3 linked regions of the Labilibaculum sp. DW002 genome follow. The protein of the gene in region 1 interacts with the protein of each later gene in a pairwise test. Links are inferred from orthologs where the notes say so. Each region holds a gene or a part of one and is shown on either strand. Other genes may lie near its edges.

Region 1 (5,080 bases):
GAATATATCCCGATTTTTGAGCTAAAATTGTAATCCCATAAATAATCGCACCTATAAAAGATGCAGTTATAGCAGAAGCCCAACTGGTATCTAATATCATACTAAAAGCACCTGCCGATAAAATGAAAGCAAGTGATTCCAATATTTTACCATAACTCAAAGGTGCTGTCTTCAATCTTTCAATTTCAACCTTAGCTTGTTCAAAACTAATCGCATTTGATATTACACCGTTGGTTATTTCCACAATTCGAGAAAGTGCACCTAAATTTAAATCGCCTGGGTGCACACACTCTACATAATTATAGGTTTGCTCATCCTCCTCGTAAAATACGTAGTTTATCCAGGTGGGTGTATCCATAAAACTGCCTTTAATCCCTTTCTTCTCTGCAATCTCAGTTAAATAAATTTGAGATTTATAAGAAGGCACACCGTAGGTATGTAGAGCTTTGCCCAACTGCACTATAAATTTGTATTTCTCTGGAATTTGCATTTTCTAGTTTTTAACCAATCTTTTGTTTCGAAAAATCGAACAAAAATACAATTAATTTAAGCAGTACAATTCACTTAGAGCAAATATGACAAAAGAAATCAACTAGTAAACAATACATATTTCAATCATCTTATATTTCATTTTGATAAATTTTTCACTTTTTTAAAAATATAGCAAGTATTGAGGATAACGAGAGCCAATATGCATTACTTTTGCAGGCTCAATCAAACAAAACTTAAGAAATGAAGTCTATTTTTAGACCTAAATTATTCTCTGTTCTCAAGGGTTATAATGCTCAATCTTTTCAAAAAGATTTATTTGCAGGAATAATTGTAGGTATTGTGGCACTGCCATTAGCTATTGCTTTTGCCGTTGCTTCGGGTGTTTCGCCAGAAAAAGGATTAATAACAGCAATTGTAGCTGGATTTATAATTTCCCTTTTGGGAGGTAGCCGCGTTCAAATTGGAGGTCCAACTGGTGCTTTCATTGTTATCGTTTACGGTATTGTTAGCCAATATGGAGTAGATGGTTTAATGATTTCGACCTTTTTAGCCGGAATTATTCTCATCCTATTTGGTCTTTTACGATTAGGTGCTGTTTTAAAATTTATCCCACACCCCTTAATTGTTGGCTTCACTTCGGGTATTGCTTTAGTGATTTTCTCTACTCAAATGAAAGCTGCATTTGGCTTGCAAATAGACGAAATCCCTTCAGAGTTTATTGCTAAATGGGTTTGCTATTTTTCAAATTTATCGAGTATTAACCTGTATTCTATTGCGATTAGCGCAGGTACAATTTTACTTACCTTATTCGCTGGTAAAATTATTCCTAAAATACCTGGTTCATTTATTGCTATACTCGCAATGACAGCCTTGGTGCAAGCATTTGATATGCCTGTAGATACGATTGAATCGGTTTATGGAAGCATTCCTAATTCAATTAGCTTTGATATGCCTAACCTCGATTGGTCTCAAATACCTAATTATATTCAACCTGCCATTACCATTGCTATTTTAGGTGCAATTGAATCTTTATTATCTGCTGTTGTTGCCGATGGTATGATTGGTGGAAATCATCGTTCGAACACCGAATTAATAGCTCAAGGAGTTGCAAATCTATTTTCACCAATATTCGGCGGTATTCCTGCAACAGGCGCCATTGCAAGAACAGCTACCAATGTAAAAAATGGCGGAAGAACACCAATTGCAGGTATCATTCACGCGTTAACTTTACTTCTAATCATGTTGATCTTCGGACAGTGGGCAAAATTAATTCCAATGTCTTGTCTTGCGGGTATCTTAATTGTAGTATCCTACAACATGAGTGAGTGGCGATCTTTCCGTTCAATACTTAAAGGATCAAGATTTGATATCATTGTATTGCTTACTACTTTCTTTCTAACGGTATTGGTAGATTTAACTGTAGCCATTGAAATGGGAATTGTTTTGGCTGCCTTAATTTTCATGTATCGTATGTCGAAAATTAATGGTGTATTTCAACCAGAATTCGAATCCGATGAAATTCAGAATTACAATCAACTTCCAAAGGAGATTGAAATATATGAAATTAGTGGACCGTTCTTTTTTGCTGCCGCAAAACGTTACCAGGAAACATTGCGAAATCTTAAAGGTTCAACTGCTGTACTGATCATTCGAATGCGACACGTACCATTTATCGATGGAACTGGAATTCACAACTTCACCGAAATCATTAAAAGCATGGAAAAAAGAAAGACAAAGGTGATTTTATCTGGAGTGAACAAAGAAGTTTTGCAAGAAATTAATCGTAGCGAAATTGCCGATTTCATATCACAAAAAGACATTTTCGATAATTTTGATGATGCTCTTCAATCAGCAAAAGCATTTTTAAAGTAAAAGGAAAACCGGACGTAAGCAAAAGCTAATCGTCCGGTTTTTTTCATATTTGAAATCTAATCGTAAAAGTTCAAATTAATTAGCTTACCATTTCAAACTCTGCTTGTAAAGCATTTAAAATCAATTCTGGAGTACGTTGAGGCTTTCGACTATCCTTATCTACAAATACAACAGTTGAATCGGCTTTGCACACTTTTTCTCCTTTATCATTTTCAAAAACAAACTCAATATAAAAACGAGTAGTAGGTAACTTTTTAATACATGTTCTAATCGTTAGCTCATTATCGTAGCCTGAAGGCTTTAAATATTTCAAGTTCATCTCAATTACGGGCATCATAATCCCATTATCTTCCAAAACTTTATCATTAACACCAAAGTTACGCAGTAATTCTGTTCTCGCTTGATGACAATAGCTCACGTAATTACCGTGATACACGTATCCCATTTGATCAACCTCGTCGTAACGTGGTCTTATTTTATATTCGCCTGATATCATTTCTTTGCTTCAATTACTGGCTCTGTAACATTGTGCCAAATTTCTCGAATTGTTTCTGAAATATTAGATTTAGGATCAAATTCAACAATTGTTTTCTTTGCTACAATAGATTCTACCATGCATTCGCTGAAAGGTATTTTACCAATTACTTCAACTCCTTGAATAGTGAAGAAGCGTTCCATTTGCCCTGTTATTTCAGGGTTAATATCATGCTTATTGATAACCGCATACATTGGAACAGAAAAACTTTTTACCAGTTCCATTAATCGAATTGCATCATGAAAACCGGATTTACTTGGTTCCGTAATTAAAATTATTTTATCGGCACCAGTAACCGATGCAATTGCAGCGCAGCCAACTCCTGGAGGTCCATCATTCAATATAAAATCGGCATTTATACTACGAGCTTTTTCTTTGGCTTTTTTTCTAACTACCGAAACCAGCTTACCTGAATTCTCCTCACCGGGACCCATTTTCGCATGCAAAAGAGAACCAAAGCGAGTATCAGAAACGAACCAATGGTTATTTATACTGTGCTCCGAATCGATCGCTTGAACAGGACAAATTCTTTCACAAAGTCTGCAACCTTCGCACTCAAATGGATTTATCTCTAATCCACCTTGCGTTTTATAATGAATTGCCCCAAAGCGACACTCGGCTTTACATATCCCACAATTGGTGCAAATCTCGGTATCAATACTTGCAATTCGAGCACCTTGAAAAACATGAGTCTCCTTGATTTTCGGTTCTAAAATTAAATGAAGATCTGGAGCATCTACATCAATATCAGCAAATACTGTATTGGAAGCAACCGAAGCTAAAGCTGCAGTTAACCCCGTTTTTCCTGTTCCGCCTTTACCGCTAAGTATGGTAATTTCAATCATTTTTCATTCTGTTTTTCAAGTAAATTGCCAATTTTAAATATTCTTGTTCAATTAGCGGTGGAATATTTGTAAGCAACTGCCCTTTTGCATATTGCACTGCATATTCTTTATCAAAAGGAATCTCTGCAAGCAATTCTATATTCTCCTCTTTTAAATATTTGTAAACCTCTAAATCACCTAAACCGGCCTTGTTAATAACCAACCCGAAAGGTTTCTTCATTTCTTTCATCAGGTCTACGGTTAATTGCAAATCATATAAGCCAAAAGGTGTTGGTTCTGTTACAAGAATTACAAAGTCTGCTTCGGAAACCGTTTCAACCACAGGACAACTGGTACCTGGAGGCGCATCAAAAATGACAATTCCCTCTTCTACTCCAATACTTGATTTTAAATCTTTTATAATTCGTGTTTGCATTGGTGAGCCAATACGCAAGCTTCCCTCAACTAATCTAGCTCCATTCTCTGTCCGATAATGTGTTATCTCTCCAATAGTATGATCTACTTCTGCAATTGCATCAAATTTACACGCATGAAGACATGCGCCACACGAATGGCACAAGTTCGGATCAACAACAGCATAATTCACCGAGGGAATTATTGAAATTGCATTAAATTCACAGTACTCTTCACACTTTTTACAAAAAGTACATTTCTCTGTATTAATTTCAGGAACAGGCTGATTAACGACCTCATGACTTTCAACATTCGTATTTCTAAAAAATAGTAAATCATTTGGCTCTTCTACATCACAATCTACTAATTGAACATTTTTTGTCCATTTTTCGTCAATTGCAGAAAACAAATTAACAGCAACAGTTGTTTTACCTGTTCCTCCTTTGCCACTAACAATAGCAACTTTATAAGCCATAGTTTCCTCTCTTATTTTCAGTAATAACCAAGTCTCTCTTTTTTACACCAAGTTTATTAGCCATTAAATCACATTTAGTCATTAAAAGAAAGAATAGATTCACTCTTTTCTCATTTAGTAAACCTTCAAAATTTCCTTGGCCTTTAGAAATCACTACATCAGCACTCTCAAATAAGGATTGTAGGTTTTCAGAACAATTCTCAAGTAATGTAGATGGAGCATCATGTCCGTTAGATATGACCGTACAAACATCCTGTAATCCTATCGAATTAGCATCTTGAAGAGTCACATCATTAATAATAGGTTCGTCACGAACAACAAATGTTAAATTTGGATGTTTTAAAGTTTCAATAAATAACTTATCGAATACAATTTCTCCTGCATTATCGCCTATATACAAAACACTTTTTGCCTTATTTATTGCATCGAACATTTTGCATCGATCATCTATCGCAAACTCTTTCTTTA
Region 2 (5,049 bases), on another replicon or contig:
TTCTAGAGGCCAAAGGTGGCTACTCTCAACAAGATGTAAAAGTTTTGATGCTTTTAGCAAAGAAGAAAGATTCGCAAGCTATACTTAAAATGGTAAAAATTGTAGACCCAGACGCTTTCATATCTATGGGATCGGTAATGGGTGTATACGGACAAGGATTCGATAAGATAAAGTCTTAAAAAAGCTTAAATCAATAAAGATGGGTAATAGCTTGTTGTACAACTATAATAATAGTTATACCTTTAGGCTTCTAAAAAATAACGATCCACGATGAAAAAATTCTTCAATTATAAATTCTTCCTGATTGCAGGTGCTGTTCTCTTAGGTTTAATTGTTTTAAAATGGCTTTCGAAAGAGAATCAAGTAAAAGAAATTGCACAGGAAACAGTTGTAATTGATACAACGGAAAAAGAACAAATTCATTTAAAGTATGGATTTCCAATTGAAGAATTTAATGTCGAAACCAATAGAGTAAAGAGAAATCATAGTTTGTCTACTATTTTGAGACAATATGATGTTAGCTTCGGAACAATCGATAAAATAGCTAGAAAAGCTAAGAAGGTATTTAATGTTCGTAGAATTAAATCTGGACATGAATATTCAGTTCTCTTTACAAAGGATAGTTTAAAAACGCCAGAATATTTCGTTTACGAGAATACGCCTGTTGAATATATTGTTTTTGACTTACGTGATACCTTAAATGTATTTAAGGGCGAAAAGGAAATTGTTAAACATAGGAGACAAATAAAAGGTACAATTGAATCATCGCTGTGGAATGCTATGGTCGATGCAGGAGCAGATCCGGTTCTCTCAATGGAATTGTCAGATATTTATGCTTGGACGATTGATTTCTTTGGAATTGGAAAGGGAGATGAATTTAATGTGATTTACGATGAAGAAATGATTGATGGTGAATCTATTCATCAAATTGATGTGATTGCAGCGAACTTTGTTCACCACAAATCGAATAATTATGCCTTTGCTTTTACTGATGGAGAAAAAGGAGGTTATTTTGATGAAGAAGGAAAGAGTTTGCAGAAAGCATTCTTGAAGGCCCCACTTCGTTTTTCCCGCATAAGTTCTAAGTTTTCAAATAGACGTTTTCATCCGGTTCTTAAACGTTATCGTGCTCATCATGGAATCGACTATGCTGCACCAACAGGTACGCCTGTAATGACCATTGGCGATGGTGTGATTGTGAAGAGAGGATTCCAGAAAAGAGGAGGAGGACGTTATCTTAAGGTTAAACACAACTCAGTCTATACAACGACTTACATGCATTTTTCGCGTTTCGGTAAAAATGTAAGTGTTGGATCCAGAGTAAAACAAGGACAAGTTATAGGTTATGTTGGTGCGACAGGTTTAGCTACGGGACCACATTTAGATTTTAGAGTTCATAAAAATGGAAAAGCAATCAATCCATTAAGGATGAAATCGCCTCCCGTTTCTCCTGTTAAAAAGGAGAACGAAGTACGATATCAGTTAGTGATGGAGAGCTTAATGAAAGAGCTTAATAAAGAAGAAGCAATTACCTTAGAGTAATTGCTCAATAATTTTAGGGAAAAATTCGTACTCTAATTGATGAATTTTTTCGGCTACATCATCAGCAGTGTCGTTTGGAAAAACATCACATTTCGTTTGAAAAACAATTTTACCTTCATCGTATTTTTCATTTACCATGTGAATGGAAATTCCAGTTTCGGTTTCTTTATTTGCAACAACAGCTTTGTGAATATTCATTCCGTACATTCCTTTTCCTCCATACTTAGGAAGTAGAGCTGGGTGAATATTAACAATAGAATTCGAAAATTTCCGCAATAGATTAAGAGGAAGTAGCCATAGAAATCCTGCTAAAACAATAAAATCGACCTGTTTTTCGGCTAAAAAATCAACGATTTTATCCGTTTCGTTAAATTCTGAGCGGGAAAAAACGAAAGTTGGAATATTTAAGTTTTTCGCTCTGGATAGCACAAAGGCATTAGCGTTGTTAGAAAGTATTGCAGAAATTTCAAAATCAGGTTTATTGCTAAAATATCTTGCAATATTTTCAGCGTTACTTCCTGATCCAGAAGCAAAAATGGCTATTTTTTTCATGTCGGTTTTTAGTGTTGTCTCAATTATACAAATATATGCAAAATGCATTTCGAAGGGGAATTATTTCGCAGAAAAGGAAAAAGGATTATCTTTGCGACCAACTATGTGGAAATAAGTTTGATTTTATATCCTAAATTTATTTCTTTGCAGAGTTAGAAATTAATTAGTTTTTTAAATATTAATCTAAAATTTTAAAGTTATGTCTGATATTGCATCTAGAGTAAAAGCAATCATTGTTGACAAATTGGGTGTTGATGAAACAGAAGTTGCTGTTGAAGCTAGCTTCACTAATGACCTAGGAGCTGATTCATTGGATACAGTTGAGTTAATCATGGAATTCGAAAAGGAATTTAACATTGCTATTCCAGACGATCAAGCTGAGAACATCGGGACTGTAGGTGCCGCAATTTCTTATATCGAAGAAAACGCTAAGTAATTAATTAACCCAGAACCTTTTTTATGGAACTTAGAAGAGTAGTAGTAACTGGTCTTGGAACCATTAACCCAATCGGTAATAATATTGCTGAATATTGGGAAAGTTTGAAGAATGGAAAGAGCGGATCTGATAAGATTCAGCAATTCGATGCTTCAAAATTCAAGACTCAGTTCGCTTGCGAGGTTAAAAACTTCGATCCAAAAGCGCATTTCGATCGCAAAGAAGTTCGTAAACTCGATCTTTATACGCAGTATGCTTTAATTGCTGTTAAAGAAGCAATTGGGGATGCGGGTTTCGATTTGGAGGCCGAAGATTTAACAAGAGCCGGAGTAATTTGGGGTTCTGGAATTGGCGGTATTAAGACTTTCTTAGATGAAGTTACAGGATATGCAAACGGGGACGGAACTCCTCGTTTCTCTCCTTTCTTTATTCCTAAGATGATTTCTGATATTGCTGCCGGTCATATTTCTATGAGATATGGTTTCCAGGGACCGAACTACGGTACAGTTTCTGCATGTGCTTCTTCCACTCACGCTATGATTGACGCAATGAACTATATCCGTTTGGGTAAAGCTGATATTTTTATATCAGGTGGTTCAGAAGCTTCTATCAATGAAGCGGGATTAGGAGGATTTAACTCAATGCAGGCCCTTTCAACTAACAACGAAGAATACACTCAAGCATCTCGTCCATTTTGTAAAACCCGTGATGGTTTTGTAATGGGAGAAGGAGCTGGTGCTCTTATTCTTGAAGAATATGAACACGCTAAAACTCGTGGTGCGAAGATTTATGCAGAAGTTGTTGGTGGCGGGATGTCTGGTGATGCTTATCACTTGACAGCGACACATCCAGAAGGACGCGGTGCTATTAACGCTATGAAAATGGCTATTAGCGACGCTAATATGCAACCTGATGAACTAGACTACATCAACGTTCACGGAACATCTACTCCTGTAGGAGATATTCCTGAATTGAGAGCAGTTAAGACTGTTTTAGGTGAGCATGCATACAAAGTGAACATTAGTTCCACAAAATCAATGACAGGTCACCTCTTGGGAGCTGCCGGTTCAGTTGAAGCTATCGCTAGTATTCTAGCAATTAAAAACTCTACTGTACCGCCAACTATCAATCACAGAGAACAGGATCCTGAGATTGATGAGAAATTAAACCTTACTCTACACACTGCTCAAGAGCGCCCTATCAGAGCTGCTTTAAGCAACACGTTTGGTTTTGGTGGACACAATGCTTCAGTAATTTTCAAATCATTTACTGAGTAATTTGTGATTAAGTCTATTATTCAATCCATAAAACTTCGTTTCTTACCTAAGAGGGAGTTTTATGGATTGTCTTTTGATCTTTTGGGTTTTACACCCATCAAACACGATTTGTACCAACTTGCGTTAGTACATAAATCAGCATCTATCCCTTGTAAGGATGGAGTTCCTATGAATAATGAGCGTCTTGAATACCTTGGAGATGCAATCTTAGGATCTATTATTGCTGACATTCTATACAAATACTTTCCCAACAAGAGTGAGGGTTTTCTTACTCAGATTCGATCAAAAATTGTTAGCCGTGAATCTTTAAATAAATTGGCTCTTACAATTGGCTTGGATAAACAGGTGATGTCAAATGTAAACCTGAATAACAATAAGCATATTTATGGTGATGCATTCGAAGCTTTAATTGGAGCTATTTATCTGGATCAGGGATATACTATAACAAAAACCTTTATCGAGGATAAAATCTTTCGCAACTACATAAACATTGAAGAGGTGGTTACTGTAGAAACAAATTTTAAGAGTAAACTTATTGAATGGGCTCAAAAGAATAAGAAAGATATTGTTTTTGATACCCACGAAGGAGGTGTAGACAAAGTCTTGCGTTTGCCTTTGTTTACTTCAGATGTTGAGGTAGAGGAAGTGAAAATGGGAAGCGGAAAAGGAACTTCGAAAAAGGAAGCTCAGCAGAAGGCTGCACAAGAAGCGCTAATGCGCATTCGCCAAAAAGAAATGGCATCCTAACAATCTAAAATTTTTATTAGAGTTCTCATTTGTTACAGGCAAGTTTTGTGTGTAATAAAAATGCTTATGTCCTGTTGTAAACAAGTGGATATAGTTGAGAATTGGGCATAAAAAAGGACGGTAACCACAACCGCCCTTTCATCTAACTATTAACCAAAATTTTTAATCAAGGAGATTGTTTCTTATAGATTCGCTCTCCAGAGGCAAATATAGTGTCAAATTATTAACTTCAAACAGTTTTTTTGTGAAATTTATCTGTTTTTGACTGTTTTTTGCTAATATATATTAAATCTAGATCTACGAAAGTATCGCTTTTTTGGTTCGATATTCCACTATAGATTGATGATCGTTTAACTTGTGTTAAAGATTGTTAAGCAGCCTTACTCGCAATCTCTTTTTTTTATATTTGTACCTATGAATCAAAAATATATTTGGCTTGTAACAATTGTGCTTTGTATTTCCCTGTCAGGACTCATCCTAGTTCAGATTAATTTC
Region 3 (5,959 bases), 320 kb from region 1 along the record:
CTTCTATTGGATGAGATTTTAAGAGGAACGAACTCGAAAGACAAGTCTACTGGATCGAGAGCACTTATTAAGCAGCTAATTAAATATGACGCGGTTGCCATGGTTGCAACGCATGATCTTGAGTTATCTGACTTAGAAGAACAACTTCCTGGGCAGATTGAAAATAAATTCTTCGACATACAAATTGATGGAGAACAACTTTATTTTGATTACAAGGTGAGAAATGGTGTTTGCAAAACCTTTAATGCTCCAATTTTAATGAGAAAAATGGGAATAGATATGGATATCTTGCTAGAAAAATAAGACAGATAGGCACTGAAAAAAAGAAAAGCCGAATCTTTACAGATTCGGCTTTTTCTATATTTTAAATTTTTTAAGCTTCTGGCTTTATTTTGAAAGATCGTATAAAAAAGAACAAACCAATTAAAACAAATGGAAGACTTAACCATTGTCCCATATTTAAAGCCATACCTTCTTCAAAAGCTTCCTGATTTTCTTTAATAAACTCAATAAAGAAACGAGCTGTGAAAATCAATATGAAAAAAGCTCCGAATAGCCTTCCACTATATTGTTTTGCATTTGTTTTCCAATACATAAAGAACAATACAACAAAGGAGATAAGATAGCAAATTGCTTCGTACAATTGCGCTGGATGTCTTGGTGCCAGAGGTTCAAATATTGAAGCTCTTACGAATTGAAATCCCCACTCAGAGTGAGTTTGAGTTCCAATAATCTCAGAATTCATCAGGTTACCCGTACGAATAAAGAATCCAGCCAATGCTACAGGAATAGCAACTCTATCAAGTACCCATAAAATAGATTTCTTACTCACCTTTTTCGAATAGAAATAAAGTGCGGCTAAAATTCCAATTGTTGCACCATGAGAGGCTAATCCTCCATGCCAGATCTTTAAAATTTCAGCAGGGTGTTGAGAATAAAATTCCCAACCGTAAAAAATCACATGACCTAATCGTGCACCAATTACGGTAGCAATTAAGGTATACATAAAAAGCTTCTCAAGCCACTCTAAAGGAATGCCTTCCTTTTTAAACATTCGCTCAACAAGTTGATATCCCAGTAAAAAACCAAGAGCAAATAGTAAACCATACCATCGTACAGCAATAGGGCCAATTTTAAATATTTCAGGATCTACATCCCAAAGGATTGATAGTAGCATAGTTGTTATTTTAAGTGTGCATTACTAAAACAGTAAATGGATTGTTCTTATAACAGAACAATCCATGTGAATTTAGTATGTTTTTTTTATTTATGAAAATTAAGCTGGAATTCCTTTACCGTGGCATTGCTTAAATTTCTTACCACTACCACAAGGACAAGGTTCGTTACGACCTACTTTTTGAACATTACGAACTGGTTCCATCTTTTTAGGTTCAGCTTTTTCACCACCACGACCCATTTCTTCTTTGGTCGTTTTCAAATTGCTCATATCTGTCCTTTTACGCTCTTCAGCTTGTCTTACTTCTTCAGGATCAGACAATGGAATGTGTCCTTTCATTAAGCTACTGATAACGCTTTTGTTTACACCTTCGACCATCGACTTGAACAAGTTGAAAGATTCAAATTTATAAATCAATAGTGGATCTTTTTGCTCGTAAGATGCATTCTGAACCGATTGTTTCAAGTCATCCATCTCACGTAGATGCTCTTTCCATGAATCGTCAATTGTTGCCAGAATAGCTACTTTTTCGTAGGCACGAACCAATTCTTCCGCTTCTGTTTCGTAAGCTTTCTTCAAGTTAGTTACAACCTGGAAATTCTTCGTTCCATCAGAAATAGGCACAACAATATTCTCGTACATTTCTGATTTTGTTTCATAAACATCTTTGATTACAGGATAAGCTTGCTTGCTAATTGTCTCAACTTTACGTCTATGAGCATCTAAAACAATTTCATGTAACTTGCTTGATATATCCTCCGGCTTTTCTTTCATGAACTCTTCCTCAGTAACAGGAGATTCAATTGAAAGTACACGAATTAGTTCCAGTTTGAAATCTTCGAAATCTCCACCATGGTATTCATTAACCACCGCTTCGCAAACATCGAACATCATATTAGCAATATCAACCTGAATACGCTCACCAAATAAAGCATGACGACGACGCTTATAAATGACTTCACGTTGAGAGTTCATAACATCATCATATTCAAGCAAACGCTTACGAATACCGAAGTTATTCTCTTCAACTTTCTTCTGAGCTCTTTCAATAGATTTAGAAATCATTGAGTGCTGAATCACTTCACCATCCTCAATACCCATTCTATCCATCAACTTCACAATACGATCTGAGCTAAACAGACGCATCAAATCATCCTCAAGAGAAACAAAGAACTGAGAAGAACCAACATCTCCCTGACGACCGGCACGACCACGTAACTGACGGTCGACACGACGAGAATCGTGACGCTCTGTACCAATAATCGCAAGACCACCGGCAGCTTTCACCTCATCGCTCAATTTAATATCGGTACCACGACCCGCCATATTGGTTGCAATCGTTACGGTTCCTTTATAACCTGCTTCGGCAACAATATCTGCCTCACGCTGGTGTAATTTTGCATTCAGTACATTGTGTTTAATGCCTCTTAGTTTCAACATTCGGCTCAAAAGTTCCGAAATCTCAACCGAAGTTGTACCCACAAGAACCGGACGACCTGCTTTTACAAGCTCTCCAATTTCATCGATAACTGCATTGTACTTCTCACGCTTCGTCTTATAAACTAAATCTTCTCTATCATCACGAGAAATAGGACGGTTTGTTGGAATAACAACCACATCCAACTTATAGATATCCCACAATTCACCCGCTTCAGTTTCTGCTGTACCTGTCATACCCGAAAGCTTGTGGTACATTCTAAAGTAGTTCTGAAGTGTAATGGTTGCAAAAGTCTGTGTTGCAGCCTCAACCTTCACACTTTCCTTTGCTTCAATCGCTTGATGTAATCCATCGGAATAACGACGACCTTCCATAATACGCCCCGTCTGCTCATCAACGATCTTGACCTTACCATCCATAAGAACATACTCAACATCCTTCTCGAAAAGTGAATAGGCTTTTAATAACTGGTTTACGGTATGTACACGCTCAGATTTAACCGCATAGCTTTGGATCATCTCATCCTTAGTTTTCAGCTTCTCTTCATCAGACATGTCCGATTTCTCGATAACTGCAACTTCTGATCCAATATCCGGAAGAACAAAGAATGACGAATCATCACTATCGTCCGTAATCAAATCGATACCAATATCAGTTAACTCAATAGAGTTTTGCTTCTCATCAATAACAAAATACAAGTCATCTGTAATGATGTGCATGTTTTTGTTATTCTCTTGCATGTAGAAGTTCTCAGTCTTCAACAATAAAGCTTTATTTCCTTGCTCACTTAAGAATTTAATAAGTGGCTTCATTTTTGGCATCCCTTTGAAAGTTCTAAGCAATAACTTAGCGCCTTCTTCCAGCTCCTTCTTATCCTCGCTCTTTAATAAACGCTTCGCATCGGTGAACATTTTCATCACCAAATCAGTCTGCGCTTTAGCCAATTTCTGCACCTTAGGCTTTAGCTCATCGTATAACTGATGCTCTCCTCTAGGAACAGGACCAGAAATAATCAATGGCGTACGAGCATCATCAACTAATACCGAGTCAACCTCATCGACGATTGAATAGTTATGACGACGCTGAACCAAATCTTTAGGATTGGTTGCCATATTATCACGTAGGTAATCGAAGCCAAACTCATTGTTTGTACCGAAAGTAATATCGCAAGCATAAGCTGTACGTCGCTCATCTGAATTAGGTGTATGCTTATCGATACAATCTACTGACAAACCGTGGAATTGGTAAATAGGTCCCATCCACTCCGAGTCACGTTTTGCCAGATAGTCATTCACGGTAATAACATGAACACCACGACCTGTTAATGCATTTAAGAATACCGGAAGGGTTGCAACAAGGGTTTTACCCTCACCAGTCGCCATCTCAGCAATTTTACCTTGGTGAAGTACAATACCACCAATCAACTGAACATCGTAGTGAACCATATTCCATGTAATTTCTGTACCCCCTGCTAGCCATGAATTGAAATACACCGCTTTTTCTCCGTCAATTTGCACATTATCGTAATGTGGCGCTAAATCTCTGTCAAACTGAGAAGCAGTAACTTCCAATTCATCATTCTCAGTAAATCTACGAGCTGTATCCTTAACAACAGCAAAAGCCGTTGGAAGAATTTGATCTAAAACCTCTTCAATCTTATCATCAATATCCGACTCAATCTTATCTATTTTATCGTATATTTCTTCCTTTTCATTAACAGAAAGCTTACCATTTTCAATCTTCTCTTTCAAGCTTGAAACTTCATCTTTTTCAGCTTGAATATGATCTTGTATTTTTTGCTTTAACTTATCTGACTCTCCACGAAGTTCATCAGTTGTAAGTTGCGTAATCCTATCGTATTCTAATTTAATTTGTCCTAAATATGGACTCAACTCTTTAAGGTCTCTATCTGCCTTATTGCCAAACAGTTTACCTAATGCACTATCTATAAAACCCATTTTGTGTTTATTGATTTCAATATGAATAAACGCCCTCGATGCAATGCGTCGAAAACTCAATATATTTATGATGTAATAATTTCTTGTCTGAACGACAAATTGGTAAGAATTAGCTTAATACAGGTGCTCTAACCCGAAAATCACCATCCAGAATAGTCGAGATGTAAACTTCTGGTGCAAGTTTGAAGCATTGAAAGTCTTCCAAAATTGGCACACTTTCTACGTCAATGTCTTGATTTAAAGGTGGAAATTTTGGTAAGTTTTGAAGTAAAGAAACTTCATTCGTAGTATGAATAGAAGATCCAGTAAAGTGATCCTGTTCAACTTGAACAAGAATTGGTGATGAATAAGCTTCATCAATATTATCAACATGATCGGCATACCATTCGGCAAACAGTTGCTGATCGATAGCAAACTCCTGACCATTGGCCGTTGGAACTGCTGCCGCACAACCTGTGAGCACACAAAAAACTACTATGAGATACCTGTTCATGTCCATTGAGACCAAAAGTAGAAATTTTTATTGATTTAACACCTTTACATCATAAAAAAAAGCCCCACTATGTGAGGCTTTCAAATATTGAATGGTTTAAAATCCTTAAGCTTTTGTTGTATCAATAAAAACTCTTGATCTGAATTCTTTATCCATCATGTAGAGACCATTACCTTGGCAACCAATCATTTTTAACTGATCGATAATCTCACCAACTCCAGCCTCTTCTTCTACTTGCTCGTCAACAAACCACTGCAAGAAATTAACTGTTGCGTGATCTTTCTCTGCAATAGCAACATTAACACACTCGTTAATTAAGCTTGTTACTTTCTCTTCGTGCTTTAATGTTTCTTCATAAATGTTTAAAACACCATCCCACTCCGAAGGCACTTCAGCAATTGGTTCAAGAATAACTCTTCCACCACGCTCATTTACAAAATCTAACATTTTCATAGCATGTGAAGTCTCTTCTTCGAACTGAACTTTCATCCAATTTGAGAATCCCGACATGCCATTTGTATTAAAATAGTTAGACATTGATAAGTAAAAGTATGCAGACCAAAATTCAGCATTAATCTGCTCATTCAAGATCTTCTCTACATTTTTATTTAAAGCCATAATAATATTTTTAGTGTATTCTAATTTTACCCAAAAATAAGAAGAATTAAGTGAATGCAGCAGAAATGCTAATGTAGATTGATTCTATTTTGCATATACTGTAAAATCACATTCCTAAATTTGATCCTAAAAAATGTTAAGATCATCGAGTAAGTATATTTTTTATTAATAATTTTCTTTGATAGTTCAAAAATCTAGCTTAGGTTTGCACAATGTAAACTGATTTTGATTATTTAGTATACTTATATGAAAATAGGTGATAAGAATATAGAAAA

What was found.
Region 2: the proteins of L3049_RS02315 (region 1) and L3049_RS19435 interact in binary tests that used the Escherichia coli proteins (3 or more experiments, as listed by UniProt). The link is inferred for Labilibaculum sp. DW002 from one-to-one orthologs.
Region 3: the proteins of L3049_RS02315 (region 1) and secA interact in binary tests that used the Escherichia coli proteins (3 or more experiments, as listed by UniProt). The link is inferred for Labilibaculum sp. DW002 from one-to-one orthologs.

What each region holds. Positions count from the first base shown.
Region 1 is NZ_JAKJSC010000001.1:594,157-599,236, forward strand. Bases 1,153-4,151 are described here. They hold L3049_RS02315 (acyl-CoA thioesterase), read right to left. Parts: upstream 2,861-4,151; coding sequence 2,444-2,860; downstream 1,153-2,443. Other genes in these bases: L3049_RS02310 (SulP family inorganic anion transporter), read left to right, coding at 1,153-2,364; L3049_RS02320 (P-loop NTPase), read right to left, coding at 2,857-3,744; L3049_RS02325 (ATP-binding protein), read right to left, coding at 3,737-4,151. In the rest of the region: L3049_RS02305 (threonine/serine exporter family protein), read right to left, coding at 1-490; more of L3049_RS02310, read left to right, coding at 733-1,152; more of L3049_RS02325, read right to left, coding at 4,152-4,612; L3049_RS02330 (damage-control phosphatase ARMT1 family protein), read right to left, coding at 4,602-5,080.
Region 2 is NZ_JAKJSC010000008.1:99,822-104,870, reverse strand. The notes cover bases 944-3,911. They hold L3049_RS19435 (acyl carrier protein), read left to right. Parts: upstream 944-2,293; coding sequence 2,294-2,530; downstream 2,531-3,911. Other genes in these bases: rnc (ribonuclease III), read left to right, coding at 3,811-3,911; fabF (beta-ketoacyl-ACP synthase II), read left to right, coding at 2,554-3,807; purN (phosphoribosylglycinamide formyltransferase), read right to left, coding at 1,534-2,094; L3049_RS19445 (peptidoglycan DD-metalloendopeptidase family protein), read left to right, coding at 944-1,542. Outside these bases: L3049_RS19450 (YitT family protein), read left to right, coding at 1-179; more of L3049_RS19445, read left to right, coding at 271-943; more of rnc, read left to right, coding at 3,912-4,554; L3049_RS19420 (sensor histidine kinase), read left to right, coding at 4,969-5,049. UniProt on the Escherichia coli protein: Carrier of the growing fatty acid chain in fatty acid biosynthesis.
Region 3 is NZ_JAKJSC010000001.1:278,719-284,677, reverse strand. Bases 1,077-4,954 are described here. They hold secA (preprotein translocase subunit SecA), read right to left. Parts: upstream 4,574-4,954; coding sequence 1,277-4,573; downstream 1,077-1,276. Other genes in these bases: L3049_RS01200 (hypothetical protein), read right to left, coding at 4,683-4,954; lgt (prolipoprotein diacylglyceryl transferase), read right to left, coding at 1,077-1,177. Also shown: L3049_RS01215 (MutS-related protein), read left to right, coding at 1-303; more of lgt, read right to left, coding at 374-1,076; more of L3049_RS01200, read right to left, coding at 4,955-5,036; L3049_RS01195 (ferritin), read right to left, coding at 5,172-5,684; L3049_RS01190 (TetR/AcrR family transcriptional regulator), read left to right, coding at 5,931-5,959. UniProt on the Escherichia coli protein: Required for protein export, interacts with the SecYEG preprotein conducting channel.